DNA from 2 places in the Sporosarcina pasteurii genome. Region 1 is predicted to be linked to the other one. Evidence: riboswitches for the same ligand, from Rfam matches in the RefSeq annotation. Region 1 holds a riboswitch; the other holds the start of a gene.
What was found. A riboswitch is a leader RNA that binds a small molecule or an ion and turns the genes downstream of it on or off. The one in region 1 is predicted to bind S-adenosylmethionine.

Region 1 (7,873 bases):
ACTAACTTTTGGGGTGTTTATTGTTATTTACTAAATACTTTACTAGCTACCATTTCTTTTCCACGATCTACTTCTTCACTTTCCAAAAACACTTTATCCGGCTTCACGACAAACATACTTATGAAAGTAGCGACTGTGAAGAGGGCCATAATGACATACAACACGACATCATACGAGTGTGTCTTTTCGAGAATAAGAGCGCTGAGCTGATTGCCTGATAGTCCTGCGATTGCCCAAGCAGATAAAGCCAATCCATGCACAGTCGAAATACTATTTAAACTGAAACGGTCCGACAAGAGTGGTGGCAATGATGAAAAACCTCCGCCGTAACCTGCATTGACAACACAAAGTAAGAGGATAATCAGAATTGCACTAGACTGCTGAATCCCATCAAGCACAATTGTTGCGAACAAGGCGGCAATCGATGATATAAAGATCATTTTATACACTGTATTACGATCTTGTAATCGGTCACCTAATGAAGAGAACATCAACCGTCCACCTGCATTGAAAACAGCTGTTAATGAACTTACTAAGCCAATCGCCCCGAATCCAATGAACGCTAAAATCCCTTTTTCTTGTGAAATTAACGCCAATCCACATGTAATGTTTATGTAGAACATGAGCCAAATACCAATAAATGTTTTATTAGTTAACACCTTTTTATAACTAAAACTTTGGCTTTGTACATTTTCTTCTTCAAACCCAGCAGGTTTCTTTAGCAACACATGCCCAATCACCATCATTACTAAATAGATACCCGCTAACATGTAAAACATGGTATAGACGTTCGCTGTATGTACTAACATCCCCTCATTGTTTCTTTCACCAAGGAGGTATTCCATGAGTGGGCTTGCAATGACTTTTGCTAAGCCGAAACCTGCAACCGCAAATCCCGTTGCCAACCCTTTTTGCTTCCAAAACCAAAGCATTAACGTTTTCACCGGCGTTAAATAACCAATCCCCAGACCAATGCCCATCACAATCCCGTAGGAAATATAAATACCAATCAGTGACTTTTGATAAATAAAGAAACCTGTTCCGGCCATTCCAACGACAAAAAATAGCGCCGCAAGCAGAGATGACTTATGAATGTCTTTTTCCACGAATCTTCCACCAAAAGCGGCGGACATGCCCAGAACGAAAATCGCTAAACTAAATGCCCATTCCACTTCACCAATAGGTTTTCCAATGTAGGAAGCAATGTCATTCTTAAACAACGACCAGCAGTAAACTGTACCAATACTACAGTGAATCAATAACGCAGGCAGTACAGCACGCATCCATTTATTCTCTAATCTACCCATATAACAATCCCTCTTCCTTCGCCATAATAACGAACATAAATAATTAAAACTGTAAACTAATTCGCTTTTAGGGTGAAAATGAACATAAAAATAACCTTTCAACGTTACAATTAAACCTATTCACGAATATAGATGGGATTATTATATATCATCTTCGCACAAAAAAACAGTCTAATTGTGACTGTTTTACAACAGAGTGATTTTTTCTGAGAAGATTACCGGAATTTAAAAGCGCACGCAGTTTCTGCCATCCTTTTTTGCTCTATACAAAGCCTGATCTGCTTTTCGAAATAATTCTTTCTCATTTGCATATTATAATGCCGTTTTGAATCTCTTGAGGACAAACAGCAATGTAATTAACGCCTACCCCAGTCTTGCGTAAATCACCGCCATTTTCATTGGAGAAACTAACCCACGATTGATTCTGGGCAATAATAACCCCTTCGTGATCCAATACAGCGATTTGATCTACTAGTGAATCGAGAACCGCTAGACTAAAAGGTTGCATCATCTCATCTCCTTTCTCTATAAACTTATGGCTAGGTTTTAGAACAGTTCGATATTCAATGGGAACCTAGCACTTTTATCAATAAAAAAGAGCCCTGTCCTCGTAAGGAGCATGGGCTTGGTCGCTTGTCATTATAGTAGCATATTCTGTTGATTACTTATATCGATAAGAACTCTGTATTGCAGCATAAATCATGGATAGGTAACTACCCTCTCTTAAGCCTTTACGCGATACTCCAAATTATGCTTTTTCAGTGTTTCATCTTCACCGAATAGGAAATGTTTCTCCATATCTGGGGAGTATCTTGAGTTGATTGTTTCCACGCCGACCGCTTCCGCTACAGCGCGCAACATTGCCGGGGAGGCACCACAGCATAACCCAATATAATTTACACCAATTTCTTTTGCCGCTTTTGCCCACTCAGCTAATTCATAACGGTTATGATAAAGCGGGTCTAGCGCAGTTGGGAATGTTGTTTCTAATGGGAGTTCACAACTGCAACCTGCATCTGGTAAATTGAAAAATGTAGGATTTTCTTCTGTCGTACGGTAAGGGATTGGCAATGCCCCAACATAGCCTTCCACGTTTTGTCGGATTTTTTCAAGGTATGGTTGCATCGTATCCGGACCACGGAAACAGTTCATCCCTACAACTAGCGCACCTTTTTCAGAAAGGATTCTACAAGATTCCTCCACCGTATAGCCATCTCTTAAAATATTTTCTCCCATCAATCCTAACGTGATGACTGCAGGTAAATCATGCTTTAAAATCTCCTCTAAAGCAATCACAGCTTCTTCATGGTAATAAAACGTCTCACCATTAATGAAGTCAACTTCCTCTTCCTTACACCATTTTACCATTTCAGCGAACATGCTTCTCACTTGGTCTTTTGATGCCGGATCTTCTGGGTCAAAAATATTCGTATTTGAAATATTCCCCGCTACCAACGCTTCCTCTGTCGGATGTTCTTTGGCAACTTCTTTCGCCAAACGAATCGCATTTCTATTCAATGGTTCCAATAATTCCTCTTTCCCAATAATACGCATTTTTTCTCTGTGGGCATTATACGTAAATGCCAACACAACATCTGAGCCAGCATTCATAAAATCCCTATAAGTCTGTTTCAGCGCATCGGGATTATCTAGCGCAACCTCGGGCACAAATGAACCTGCTTGTAAATAACCTCTTCGCTCTAATTCAAATAAATACCCTTCTCCTACAATTACCGGACCGTCTTTTAACCTTTGCTCCAAACTGCGTTTCATTTCATTTCCTCCTCTTTAATAAGTCGTGCTTTTTATATTTACCAAAAATAAAACCCCTTCTTTTGATAAGAAGAGGTTGATGGTATCAATGTTTCACTCTTCTTATCTCCAAGCTGTACGCTACTGGAATTAGCACAGTACTTTAAAAGTCTGTTGCTGAGGCTTCAAAGGGCCAGTCCCTCCACCTCTCTGGATAAGAAAGTTGCTTATTAAGTTGGTAATGAATACTTTACATATCTTTTAACTGAATGTCAATGTTATTCTGAATATACAAAAATTAACTCACCTCTAAAACAATACAAAATTGCATTGGAACCAAGCACTCAAAATCAACGTCATATGTTTTCGCCGAAAATCCCAGCTTTTGTTCATTGATTGGGTTGTTCATTATCTAGAGAGAAGTTCGTTTTAGAAAAGGATGAAACTTTTTTTGAAAAGGTATAAATTTCACGGATTCTTGATATACATCAAGTCTAAATTTGGGTAATCTATATATACTACTTCAGTTAAAATCAATTTATTAAATTTGCTGACGGCTGAAGCAAAGAAAAGGTGATTGTAGTTGGAAGATTTTTTAGCATCAAAAAGAAATACAAGTGGTTTCTCACATAGTAAAATCATTTTGACCGGAGAACATGCAGTTGTTTATGGAAATCCGGCTATTGCGCTGCCATTTCCACTCAAAGTGGAGGCTATCATTGAAGAAATAACAAGTGACATCATCGTAGAATCTACGTTTTATACCGGACCGTTGGAACAGATTCCTACAAAATTAAAAGGAATCAGCGCCTGTATCCAACAAGTTTTGAGCGATTTAAATCGTCCTTGTGACAAACTAAAGATAACGATTCATTCCCAAATTCCTATTGGGAAAGGTCTTGGATCTAGTGCGGCGATTGCTGTCGCGATTGTCAGAGGATTATTTTCCTTTTTCGAAACGAAGTTAGATGACGAGACACTGGCAGCCTTTGTACATACTGCTGAAGTGTATGCTCACGGGAATCCAAGTGGCATCGATATGGCTACAGCGATGAGCGATACACCCATCTGGTTTCAAAACGGAGACATTGTTCGTCTCGAAGTCACTTCCCCTCTCCATTTTGTAATTGCTGATTCAGGAAGGATTGGTAATACGCAAAAAACAGTGAGTCGGGTCAGAGCGCTATACGATAAAGATGAAGTTTTAAAGGAAAACTCATTGAGAAGAATGAAAGAAATTGCTTTTGCCGCTAAATCTGCCATGGCCAAAGGGGATATACTGGAACTCGGCAAACTCCTTAATAAAAATCATTCTGAATTGATTCGAATTGGCGTGAGTGATGATGGGTTGAATCAACTTGTCCATACTGCGAAAAAAGCGGGAGCGCTTGGGGCCAAATTAACAGGTGGCGGTGATGGGGGCTGTATGCTTGCTTTGACGGACTCAAAGGAGAAAGCGGAAGAAATTTCAAGTGCGCTAGCTTCTGCAGGCGCACATCAAACGTGGTGCTTTACAATTGAATCTTAGGTAAATGATTTAATAGAATAGACAATACGTTTTACATTTATGGCGAATCATTCATTCCTCCAAAATGGATGATTCTTTTTTCAAACTTGATGTACGTCAAGTTTTTTTGATGCCTTTCATGTAAACTACACATATCTTCCCTCTTGAGAATGATTCTCAATTTCATTTACAATAGGATATATCATAGAAAGGATGTGTCATTTTATGAGTCATCATAAAAAAGGACATCAAAATACCCAAGATCATGAAAAAGAAAATATTGAGGTATGGGAAGATCTCGTTCATATAAAGGATTTGCTTTTAGCATTACTAATCTGTTCCGTCACGACACTCAGCGGTTATTTTATTGCCCCAAGTGAACCCCCTAAACCATTATTTTTTGGTTTGTTCGGAGCCTTGATTGGCTTTTTAATTACGAGTATAATCATACAGCCGAAACGAACTTTTAATGGGACAAAGGAGGAGAAATAATATGGATATAACCTTACTTTTGCAAATGGTTGGTATCGCAATGCTCGCGGCGATTATTTATACGATTATTGGCGTTGCGCCTGGAACGGATGAGACGGCAACCATTGCCCCAGTCATATTGGTCCTAGTATTATCCGGACTAGAGCCAATCCTTGTCCTTACTTTCTTTATGTCTGCCATTGTTTCTAGTAAATTGACAGATTCCATTCCTGTCGCTCTAGCTGGAATTCCCGGGGGCGTCATGGCGACCCCGCAAGTAGAGCATGCACTTATCTTAAAAAAACATGGCCTAACGGATGTAACGATTCGAAAAATGGCTTCGGGTTCTGTCATTGGGACACTCGTTTCTGTGCCTGTGAGTTTATTATTTGCTCATGCACTCATCCCGTTCGCTGATGTCATTAAGGAATACGGGAGCTCATTGTTTTTTGCTGGCGCGATTATACTAGCACTCATAAGTAAAAATCGCTGGGTAGCACTAGTATCGATTCTCCCCTTCGCACTTTTAATCGAAGGGTTACGCCATCTCTATTGGGATACTGGCGTAGTACCAGCGGGAACGAATGTATTTATTTCTTTCTTCCTCGGCATTACAATTGGTCCAATGATCGTAACTTTGTTTGGATTGTTAAACAAGGAAAAAAGAGATCGATTAGAACGATTTGGGAAAAAAGACATCTATTTTAAACAAGAGAAGATAGATGGAATAAAAGCAAATCCATTTACCATTTTAACTAAGAAGGAGATTGGATTCAGTTCTTTATCCTCAGCGATTGGCTCCATTGCGTTTATTCTGAGCCCTGTCGGTTTAACGACATTTCTCGGGGAAGTGTTTACGAGTAGAATAAAGGACCCGGTAAAGAAAGCGTCTCTTGCCATTGCCTCTATGGATGCATTGGCAAATGCCACTTATATTTCGGGTGTGTTGATCCCACTCATTGCGCTTGGAATTCCATTGTCTCCGACGGCAATGGGCCCTGGTAATCCTTTATTTAACGCACCACCCGTTTTCACCATCGATCATAATCTCCACCATATTCTTTCAAATGGTGACTTTATTTCGGCTACTTTAGTTGGTGCAATCGTTGCCCTGGCCATTACTTATTTCCTTACGATCAAATATTCTAGGCAAATTTGTATTTTTGTTTTCAAACGGATTCCACACGAAGCGATGCTCGGTTTATTCTTTAGTTTAGTCCTCCTTCTCGCCTTTATGGATGGCGGTTGGATGAATGTGGCCGGTGTTTTTCTTGTTGGATTTGTTGCGGGAACACTACATCGTACAGGGGTCAATTACGGGGTACAATTTATGACACTTTATTCTGCACCGTGGATTATTTCACTGCTTGCAAATCTTTAATTTTGAAAGGAAAGATGACATGCCTGAACATAGAAAGTTTGAACAGGTGACTGCTAAGGCGCATGCGAACATCGCCTTAATTAAATATTGGGGGAAACGGGATGAAGAATTATTTCTACCGATGAATTCCAGTCTTTCGGTCACACTAGACAAATTTTACACAGAAACTTCTGTACAGTTTTGTGGGAAATTAAAAAAAGATGTTTTTATCTTTAACAACAATATTGCGGATGAAGCCGAAACGAATAAGGTTTCTAATTACTTAAACCAAATACGAAAAATGGCAGGAGTGGAGCGGTATGCAATGGTCCAGTCAGTTAACCACGTGCCAACCGCCGCTGGATTTGCTTCCTCGGCTTCTGGATATGCAGCACTTGCATCCGCTGCTGTACGAGCAATTGATTTAGATATCGATCAGAAGAAACTGACGCAAGTGGCACGAATTGGGTCAGGTTCTGCCTGTCGTTCCATTTATGGCGGTTTTGTTGAATGGACAAAAGGAGATTTAGAAGATGGTTCTGATTGTTATGCTAGACAGCTTGAAAACGAAGACTATTGGGATTTAAGCATTCTTGCCATCCAATTATCTGCCGAAGAAAAGTCCCTTTCAAGCCGTGCGGGAATGAAACTTACAGTTGACACTTCCCCCTATTACGAACTATGGGTGAAAGAGGCCGGGAAGGATCTTGCGACACTAAAAGATGCGCTTCGTCATAAGGATTTTGAACAACTTGGTCAAGTAACCGAATCCAATGCGTTAAAAATGCACGCAACTACCTTGGGCGCAAATCCTCCTCATTGGTACTGGGAACCAGGCACCATCTCCGTCATGAATCAAGTACGAAAACTGAGGGATTCTGGGATTCCGGCATATTTTACAATGGATGCAGGGCCAAATGTATTTGTTTTATGTCAGCAAAGAGATAAAGAAGTTGTTGAGCAAACGCTTCTTACCCTTAAAGAAGTTCAAAAAATATATGTTTGCCAGCCCGGCCCTGGGGTATCCTACTTGGCAAAATAACGATTGAAGATAAAGGTGGATAGATATGACTGTTTCAAGTTACCGGATAAAAGTTCCAGGTAAAATGATGATTGCTGGAGAATATGCAGTATTAGAACCTGGACAACTAGCGGTTGTGGGTGCCATTACCCGTTATGTGACTGTCAGGATTGAGGATGGGACGAAAAACGCCCTCTCCATACCAGCGTTTGGGCTAAAAGAGATTACATGGGGTGATGATTCTGAATGTCTATTGAGCACGAAGGATCATCGGCTTCGCTTCATTCAAAATGCGCTGGTTGTTGCGACTCGCTTTCTTCGCGAAAAGAATGTGCCCATTCAGAAGTGCTCGATAACCACCTTAAGTGAACTTGATGATAAAGACTCAGGGGTAAAATATGGGCTTGGTTCAAGTGCAGCAATCACAGTAGCGGTTGTGACCGCAATGATAAAAT
Region 2 (7,873 bases), 1.4 Mb from region 1:
GAAAAATTGAGGAAATTAGTATTCGCTATTTGAAGATCCGCCAGAACGATGGCTATCTCTATACGGTTTCCTATAGCAATATCACGGAACTTCAAAACGGAACTCGGGGGATGCGCCGGGTAACCGAAAGCCTTGTTCTCGACTATACACAAAAACCGGAAGAGGCTTTCAAAGTGCTAGAGGAAGTTGCACAAACCTGCAACGAGAAATACGGCGAATACTTGTTGAAAGATCAAAATGGTGTTCCTATGGAAAGTTTCAAATTCAATCAAATTACTGAGCTGAATGTGGATTTCAGAGGTCACCGGTATTCATTGACAGGGATTGTGAAGGAAGACGATTTCGTGGAAGCGGCCAAAAAAGTTAGATATGAACTAGCGAGGGCTGCCTACGAGAATAATTTAATCATGGCAGAAAATAATCACACAAGCCATTGATATTAAAGAGCTGCGTAATCAAATAATGACTTACGTAGTTCTTTTATATTTATACAACTCATTGAAGAGGCTCATAACCCTCATTTACTGCTACATATTTCAAAGATACATGTAAGTAAATCATCATGATTCAATCTCATTCTTTTTAAACCGATTCCCCGTGTTCGCATATATCACCAAAAATAATACAATCCCGAAAAACAAAACGAGGCCAACGATAAACAACCAATTGGCTTGTAATAAATCGCTCAATATCCAAAAAATCATACTAAATGATAGTGCAAACATCATTTTCCCCATAAATTTGCACAACGCAATTGTATCGTATTTACCTTTCTCCTCTTCAGACATCGTATTATAGCCAGCAATTAAAAAAGCGCCTTTTCCCATACTAAACATAATGCCTAACGAGATGAATGACAATAGAATGATTCCAGTAATTAGTACACCCGCCAACTATTTCACCTCATTTTATTCATTTCAATCATCTTTTATAAATTAACTAAACTTTACCACCCACATCCACGTCATACAACTCTTCTACCATGCGCGATTTAGTCAAGTTTTTGTGGGTACTGTTTTAAAGCAGAGGTTTTCTCTTCTTGGATAGTTAATTAATCCGTTTTTAAAAACACCAAATAACCATGTTGATTTCCGTTCCGAGCGGACGCGTTCCGTGGGGCGTGCGGTGAGCCTCCTCGTCGCGAAAACCGCGCTCCTGCGGGGTCTCACCTGTCACGCTAATCCCACTGGAGTCGCCGCTCTGCACTCCAATCAACAGAGATTCCTTATACATAAGTTTTTATAAACGCAAATAACTTATATAACTTTCTTTATTAATAAATTTGTTATTTCAAAATCCCTGTAATCCTTTAAATGCTTTATAAACAGGTTTTCCTGTTGTTTGATGTAAGTAAGACAGATTTTTTCAACTAACAGACTTAATCCCTTTACGCCTTCAAATTGTAAGTGTTAATCTATAAACTTACGTATTTCTCACTTTCCATGTCATAGTAATAATTTCAACTCACTTCGATTGAAGCGAATAAAGAATCCATCGTCATTTTTCGTATGTCCTTCAATTGAAAGCTTGCTTTATCACGGTTTTCGACAATAGATCTAGGCCTACCAAGAGCTGGGTGAACATGTCTGAATTAGTTTGTTGAGATGTTCTAATTAAATCTGTTTCAATTTCAATTAATGTTGGTAAATTCATGTCATTTATAATCATGTGGTTTCCCTCCTGTAGTGTTGTGTAAAAACCTCACTATAGAAGTAGAGAGCCTTTTTTCTGCCTCTAAACCCAAGTAATTTCACGTGGATACCAATTAATCGGAGTGGAAATCGGCGACTCCAGCGGGAACAGCGCGAGCTGAAAGCCCCGCAGGAGCGCAGCGACGAGGAGATTGAAGCCGTGCCCGCGGAAAGCGTCCGATTGGAACGGAGATTAATTGCGTTATGGATTTTTTATTTATCACCCACAAACATTTCACTCATACACTGCACACAACAAATTTCATCAATATTCGAGAGTATATGTCGAAAAAAATAGTTGCCCGGGAAATGTTTCGTATTTCCCTTAGAAAATAATTAATTTCGTTTGTGACGAATATGACAATGAAATGACAATTCAATTTTTTAGAGGGTTATCGGTTTTAATTTCTTTCAATATTCGTTATGATGCTCACTAAGCATATGGAAGGAGACTATCCAACATGAATTTAAAAAAGATATTTTTATCGTTTTTCGCCGGTGCACTTGCACTTAGTTTAGCGGCTTGTAACGGAGACGAGAAGGCCCAAAAAGAAGAGGTTTCTGAAGAACAAGTAAATGTTGAAGAAATCCAAGCAAAGTTAGCCGAACAGCAAGTAGACAAGAATGACATTGTCGCTGTTGTCAATGATGAGGAAATTAACGGCGAACAGTATAACGCTGTATTAATGTCGATTCAAACGCAAATGCAACAATCGGGACAAGATCCATCAAGCGAAGAAGCAGCAGAACAAATCAAAGATCAAACGCTCGATACACTTGTCAACCAAACCTTGCTCCTTCAACAAGCAAAAATTGAGGAGATTAAAGCTTCTCAAGATGAAATTGAAGAGGAATATAAAGCATTTGTCCAACAATTTGGGGATGAAAAGACATTAATTGAAGCATTGAAACAAGAAAATATGGACACAGAAAACTTAAAAGAACAAATTTCGGAATCCATTATTTTCCGTAAGTATCAAGAGCAGGTCACCCCTATCGAAGAGGTTTCAGATGAAACCGTTAAAGAATATTACGAACAAATCGCTGCGCAAACAGAGGATGGCGAACAAGAACTACCTCCACTGGAAGAATTAAGTGAGAATATCAAACAAATCATTCAACAAGAAGAACAACAGAAAAAACTAAGTGCCCATCTTGAAACGTTAAAAGAAGACGCAAAGATTGAATTGAAAATTTAAATGTTAAACTAGCCCCTCATTGTATTGAGGGGTTTTTTTATGCGATCAAAAAACAAAAAAAGAAGTGAACCGCAAGAACGCTGTCCAACTTCTTCATCCTAATTATGTCCCACAAAATGTTTGGTAAGGTTCTTCAAAATCTGGTACTGTCGCAAACGCATGTTGTGCTGATGTATGTGCATAAGGATCGGCTAATGCATCTAATAACTGTTTTACGACACTAAAATCCTCCTGTTCAACAGCGGCCTCAATTGCTTTTTCAACATAATAATTTCTTGGAATAATGGCTGGATTATGTTTTTTCATCAACTGATATCTATCCTCTTCAGATTGTGTCTCAAGGGTGATTCTTTCTTGCCAAGCGTCATGCCAGTGCTTAAATTCGTCTGTCTCAAAGATTTTGGCATCACATAGCTGATTAAAAGTCAAAGCCAGGAATGTATTTGTATAATCGGCTTCGTATTTCTCCATTAAGTCTAGTAGTTGATTAATTAACGATTCGTCATTCGTTTCTTCATTCAATAAACCTAGCTTTTTCCTCATACCTGAAAGCCAATGATTTTCATACAACTGCGGATAATTTGATATCGCATCTTGTGCGATTCGAATCGCTTCCGCCTCATCATCATGTAAAATAGGAATGAGCGACTCGGCAAACCGCGCTAAATTCCAACCACCAATGGGCGGCTGATTTTGGTAAGCATAGCGACCACGTCTATCAATTGAACTGAACACTGTTGCGGGATGGTACGTATCCATAAACGCACACGGTCCATAATCAATCGTCTCACCGCTAATTGTCATATTATCCGTATTCATCACACCGTGAATAAACCCAACAAGTTGCCACTTAGCAATTAACGATGCTTGCCGTTCAATCACTTTCTCAAGTAATGCTAAATAACAATTGTCTGCATCATTCGCCTCTGGATAATGGCGTTCAATTGCGTAATCCGCCAGTTTCTGAAGGTCTTCGTCCGTTCCCCAGTTAATTGCAAATTCAAACGTACCGACGCGTAAATGACTTTTTGCCACACGAGTTAAAATTGCCCCTGGTAGCACCGTTTCTCGCATAATGCCTTCTCCTGTGGTCACAACAGCTAAACTGCGTGTCGTTGGAATGCGAAGTGCATGCATCGCTTCACTAATAATATACTCGCGTAACATCGGTCCAAGTGCAGCCCGTCCATCTCCTCCTCGGGAATACGGCGTTCTTCCTGAACCTTTTAATTGTATATCCACTCTTTCATCTTTTGGCGTCAGTTGTTCACCAATTAACATCGCACGTCCATCGCCAAGCATCGTAAAATTACCAAATTGGTGACCTGCATATGCTTGAGCAAGCGGCATGGCACCTCGAGGCATTTCATTGCCCGCAAAAATAGCAGTCCCGCTGCTCCCTTTAAGCGCCTCAGCGTTTAAACCAAGTTCGTGCGCCAACGCGTCATTGAACAACATCTGCTTTGGTTCCTGTACAGGATTCGGCTCCATTAACGTGAAAAATTTTTCTGGCAGTCGCGCATAACTATGATCAAAACGCCATCCTGCGTCTACATGATTCGATTGATTGTCCATACTCTACTCCTTTTTTTCATCATAGAACTGAAATTAGTTTTTACTGTTCATAATCAAATATACACATTGTACTGCCTGACAGAGGGCGAACAGTTGCGTTCATTTTATGTAATCTTCGAATGATGGAAGTGACGAGCAATTTCTTCAACAACTGGGATGCTGTTTCTTGTTGACGTGTCAAACATTACAAATGTACAGATGGATTTTGTCATTACTTCATTATTCTCATTATAAATGACTTGTTTTAATGAAAAACTTTTCGTCCCCATTTTCATTGGCTTCGTTTTGATGGTTAAACGTTCTCCTAGCTGAGCTTCTTTTACATATTCAACTTCTAACTTCAAAATAACCGCTGCAATATTCCTTGCTACCATTGCAGAAAAAGGGATATTGATGCTGCGAAACCACTCCGCACGCTCGTTTTCCAAATGCTCAATATACCTTTTGTAGTTCATATGATTGAAAATATCAATATCTTCATTCATTACTTGAATTTCTGTAGAGATTTTCACCGGTGTTGTCCCTCCCAAAATCGTTCTAGGTCATAGATTATAAACAAAAAAGCAACGCTTACTCTATTCGTACGTTACTTTTTTTCTACGATATTAAAATGCTTTTTGATATATTCTCTTTCCTCTTCGACAGACATGATTCCATATGCCTTACCAATGGTTCCGTTTTGTAAATTCCAAATCGCATTATGATCAGAATCGACTTGAGAAAAATCATTCTTTTCCCATCTCTTTAGAATACTTAAATAAACATCAGCATGTATATAGTTGTTTTGATTCAATTCCACTACTTCGATTAAACGTAGCACGCGCTCTTGAGTCAGTGGAAGGAATCCCCATTTCTGATCAGCAAGAACTTTTTGATGCGACATATCATGAATCGCTTGTTGCACATTTTCTTCAGCTAGTCCATCTGGAAACTCTTCCTCGATAGGCATATCTCTTATGTCATCAATTTGAATGATTGTCTCCTCTAGTTCTTTACCATCTTGATTCTGCGCTACCGCTGTGTTCTCTGAGACAGTAACATTACTTTTATTCCATTTAATGAAAACGCTATGGCCAATCAAACTAAATAACACAATGCCCAATGTTATAAAGATAACTTTCTTATTTCTCAATGTCTTCACTCCCATACCAATAGTATTATACTAAAAGTTGGAAAGCAATCACCGTTTTATTCACTATCTTCCTAAATTTCAATCTCCAGGTTCTTTTCACCCATTTTCAAATATTCCTTCAAATACGCTTGACTCTTTCAAAAAAGAGAGATAAGCTTCTATCTAATGTTACATCATTAATGACAGGTAATATCATCGGTATTCCATAAATTAATTAAATATTGCTTCTTATCAAGAGAGGTGGAGGGACTGACCCTTTGAAACCTCAGCAACCAGCAAATTCATTGTATGGTGCTAATTTCAGTAGAATACATGCGTATTCTAGAAGATGAGATGGCTGAAACTACTAACCTTTTGGTATTTCACCCTCTTCTCATCTGTGAGAAGAGGGTTTTATTTTTACAAAAGATTTGCATGTCGAAAGAGGTGATATTTTTGACAATTGATGTTCATTTACCTGATCTTTTATTCGTCCGAAAAATTGAAGTATCTTTTCAAATTAACCGGGGCGTTTACAATACGATTGATGCATGGTTTTACGAAAATGGACACATCGATGTTTTGGAAAGACGTCAACATATTCTAACGTTTTTGCAATATATAAAAGCGAAATTGGAAAAAGAACAATCAGGCAAGCGCCTTCATTTCCCAGGCGGTTTAACAAATACGTTGGAAAATTATGTAGCCCTTCAAAAAATCGGATAAAACCATAACAGAAAAATCTTAGGAGGAATTCATAATGACTAAAAAGAGAATTTTATTAAACGCATTTGAAATGAACTGCCCAAGTAACCAATCCCCCGGACTTTGGTCACATCCAGACGGAGAAGCACATCGTTATACAGATATCAACTATTGGATTGAGTTTGCAAAATTATTGGAAGAAGCACAGTTTGACTCGATTTTTTTAGCAGATGTCCTCGGACCATATGATGTATACGAAGGGAAAAGAGATGCAAGTCTTAGGCAAGCAGTCCAGTCCCCCATCAATGACCCGCTACTCATCGTTCCGGCCATGGCAGCCGTAACAAAGAATTTATCCTTTGGAATTACTGCGTCCGTCACACATGAACATCCTTATACATTTGCCCGCCGTATGTCAACGTTAGATCATCTAACAAAAGGTCGGGTTGGTTGGAATGTTGTGACGTCTTATTTGAAAAGCGCAGCACTTAATATGGGACTTGATGAACAAATTGCACACGATGAGCGCTATTCAATCGCTGAAGAATATTTGGAGGTTTGTTATAAATTATGGGAACAAAGCTGGGATGAAGATGCTGTCGTTCGGGACACAAAAAGAATGATGTACGTTGACCCTGATAAAGTCCATGACATTCAACATAAAGGAAAGTATTTCACCGTTCCAGGGGCTCATTTATGTGAACCTTCCCCGCAACGTACACCCGTCATTTATCAAGCTGGTTTATCGCCAAGAGGCAGTGCATTTGCCGCACAACACGCTGAAGGAATTTATGTATCGATGCCAACAACTGATATTGCCCGTAAGTTTGTCGATAAAATACGCGGTCAAGCAGATGAATACGGAAGAAGTGGCAAGGACATTAAAGTATACAGCCTCTTTACACCCATCGTCGGCCGAACGCAAGAAGAGGCAGAGGCTAAGTATGAAGATTACAAACAGCATATTAGTATCGAAGGCGCTTTGAGCTTATTTAGCGGATGGACTGGAATCGATTTATCCGAGTACGATTTGGATGAGGAACTACAATTTATTGAGAATGATTCTATGCGTTCGCGTGTCGAGATTTTCACAAAAGTAGATCCAAACAAAAAGTGGACCATTCGCGAGATTGGTGAGTTTGTAGGCATTGGCGGTATCGGTCCTGTAGTGGTTGGAACCCCTGAAAAAATTGCAGATGAAATGGAACGTTGGGTAAATGAAGCCGATGTGGATGGATTCAATATCACCTATGCAATTAAACCAGGCTCCTTTAAAGACTTTGCAGAACTAGTCGTTCCAGCTTTACAAGCGCGCGGATTAGTTCGTGAAAAAGGCGAAGTCCAAGAAACAACAATGCGTGGAAACTTATTTGGAACGGATCGTTTACCAGAAAATCACCCGGGAAAGAAGTTTTCTAAAGTAACTGTTTAAAAGATATAGGAGGAAAGTAAAATGAGAAAAATCATATTGAATTTGGTAGTATTATCCACATTGCTCATCCTTGCTGCTTGTACGTCCAGTGAGGCGAGTGGCGACAAAAAAGAGTTGAAAATCGGCGCAACGTCAGGACCGTACGCGGATCAATTAAGAG

Region 2: it holds a riboswitch for S-adenosylmethionine, as region 1 does, so the genes downstream of both, AB1H92_RS04600 (hypothetical protein) here and AB1H92_RS14010 (homocysteine S-methyltransferase family protein) in region 1, are expected to answer to the same signal.

What each region holds. Positions count from the first base shown of each region.
Region 1 is NZ_CP160452.1:2,904,868-2,912,740, forward strand. It holds gene AB1H92_RS14000 (OFA family MFS transporter) at 24-1,307, opposite strand; gene AB1H92_RS14005 (hypothetical protein) at 1,609-1,815, opposite strand; gene AB1H92_RS14010 (homocysteine S-methyltransferase family protein) at 2,031-3,080, opposite strand; SAM riboswitch class I at 3,180-3,280, opposite strand; gene mvk (mevalonate kinase) at 3,643-4,587, shown strand; gene AB1H92_RS14020 (hypothetical protein) at 4,792-5,058, shown strand; gene AB1H92_RS14025 (tripartite tricarboxylate transporter permease) at 5,060-6,418, shown strand; gene mvaD (diphosphomevalonate decarboxylase) at 6,438-7,439, shown strand; gene AB1H92_RS14035 (phosphomevalonate kinase) at 7,465-7,873, shown strand, end outside.
Region 2 is NZ_CP160452.1:1,008,470-1,016,342, reverse strand. It holds gene AB1H92_RS04630 (mechanosensitive ion channel family protein) at 1-437, shown strand, start outside; gene AB1H92_RS04625 (DUF3784 domain-containing protein) at 561-893, opposite strand; gene AB1H92_RS04620 (SurA N-terminal domain-containing protein) at 2,153-2,890, shown strand; gene AB1H92_RS04615 (YdiU family protein) at 2,993-4,465, opposite strand; gene AB1H92_RS04610 (thioesterase family protein) at 4,570-4,977, opposite strand; gene AB1H92_RS04605 (DUF6241 domain-containing protein) at 5,052-5,597, opposite strand; SAM riboswitch class I at 5,823-5,932, shown strand; gene AB1H92_RS04600 (hypothetical protein) at 6,033-6,302, shown strand; gene AB1H92_RS04595 (LLM class flavin-dependent oxidoreductase) at 6,337-7,713, shown strand; gene AB1H92_RS04590 (MetQ/NlpA family ABC transporter substrate-binding protein) at 7,735-7,873, shown strand, end outside.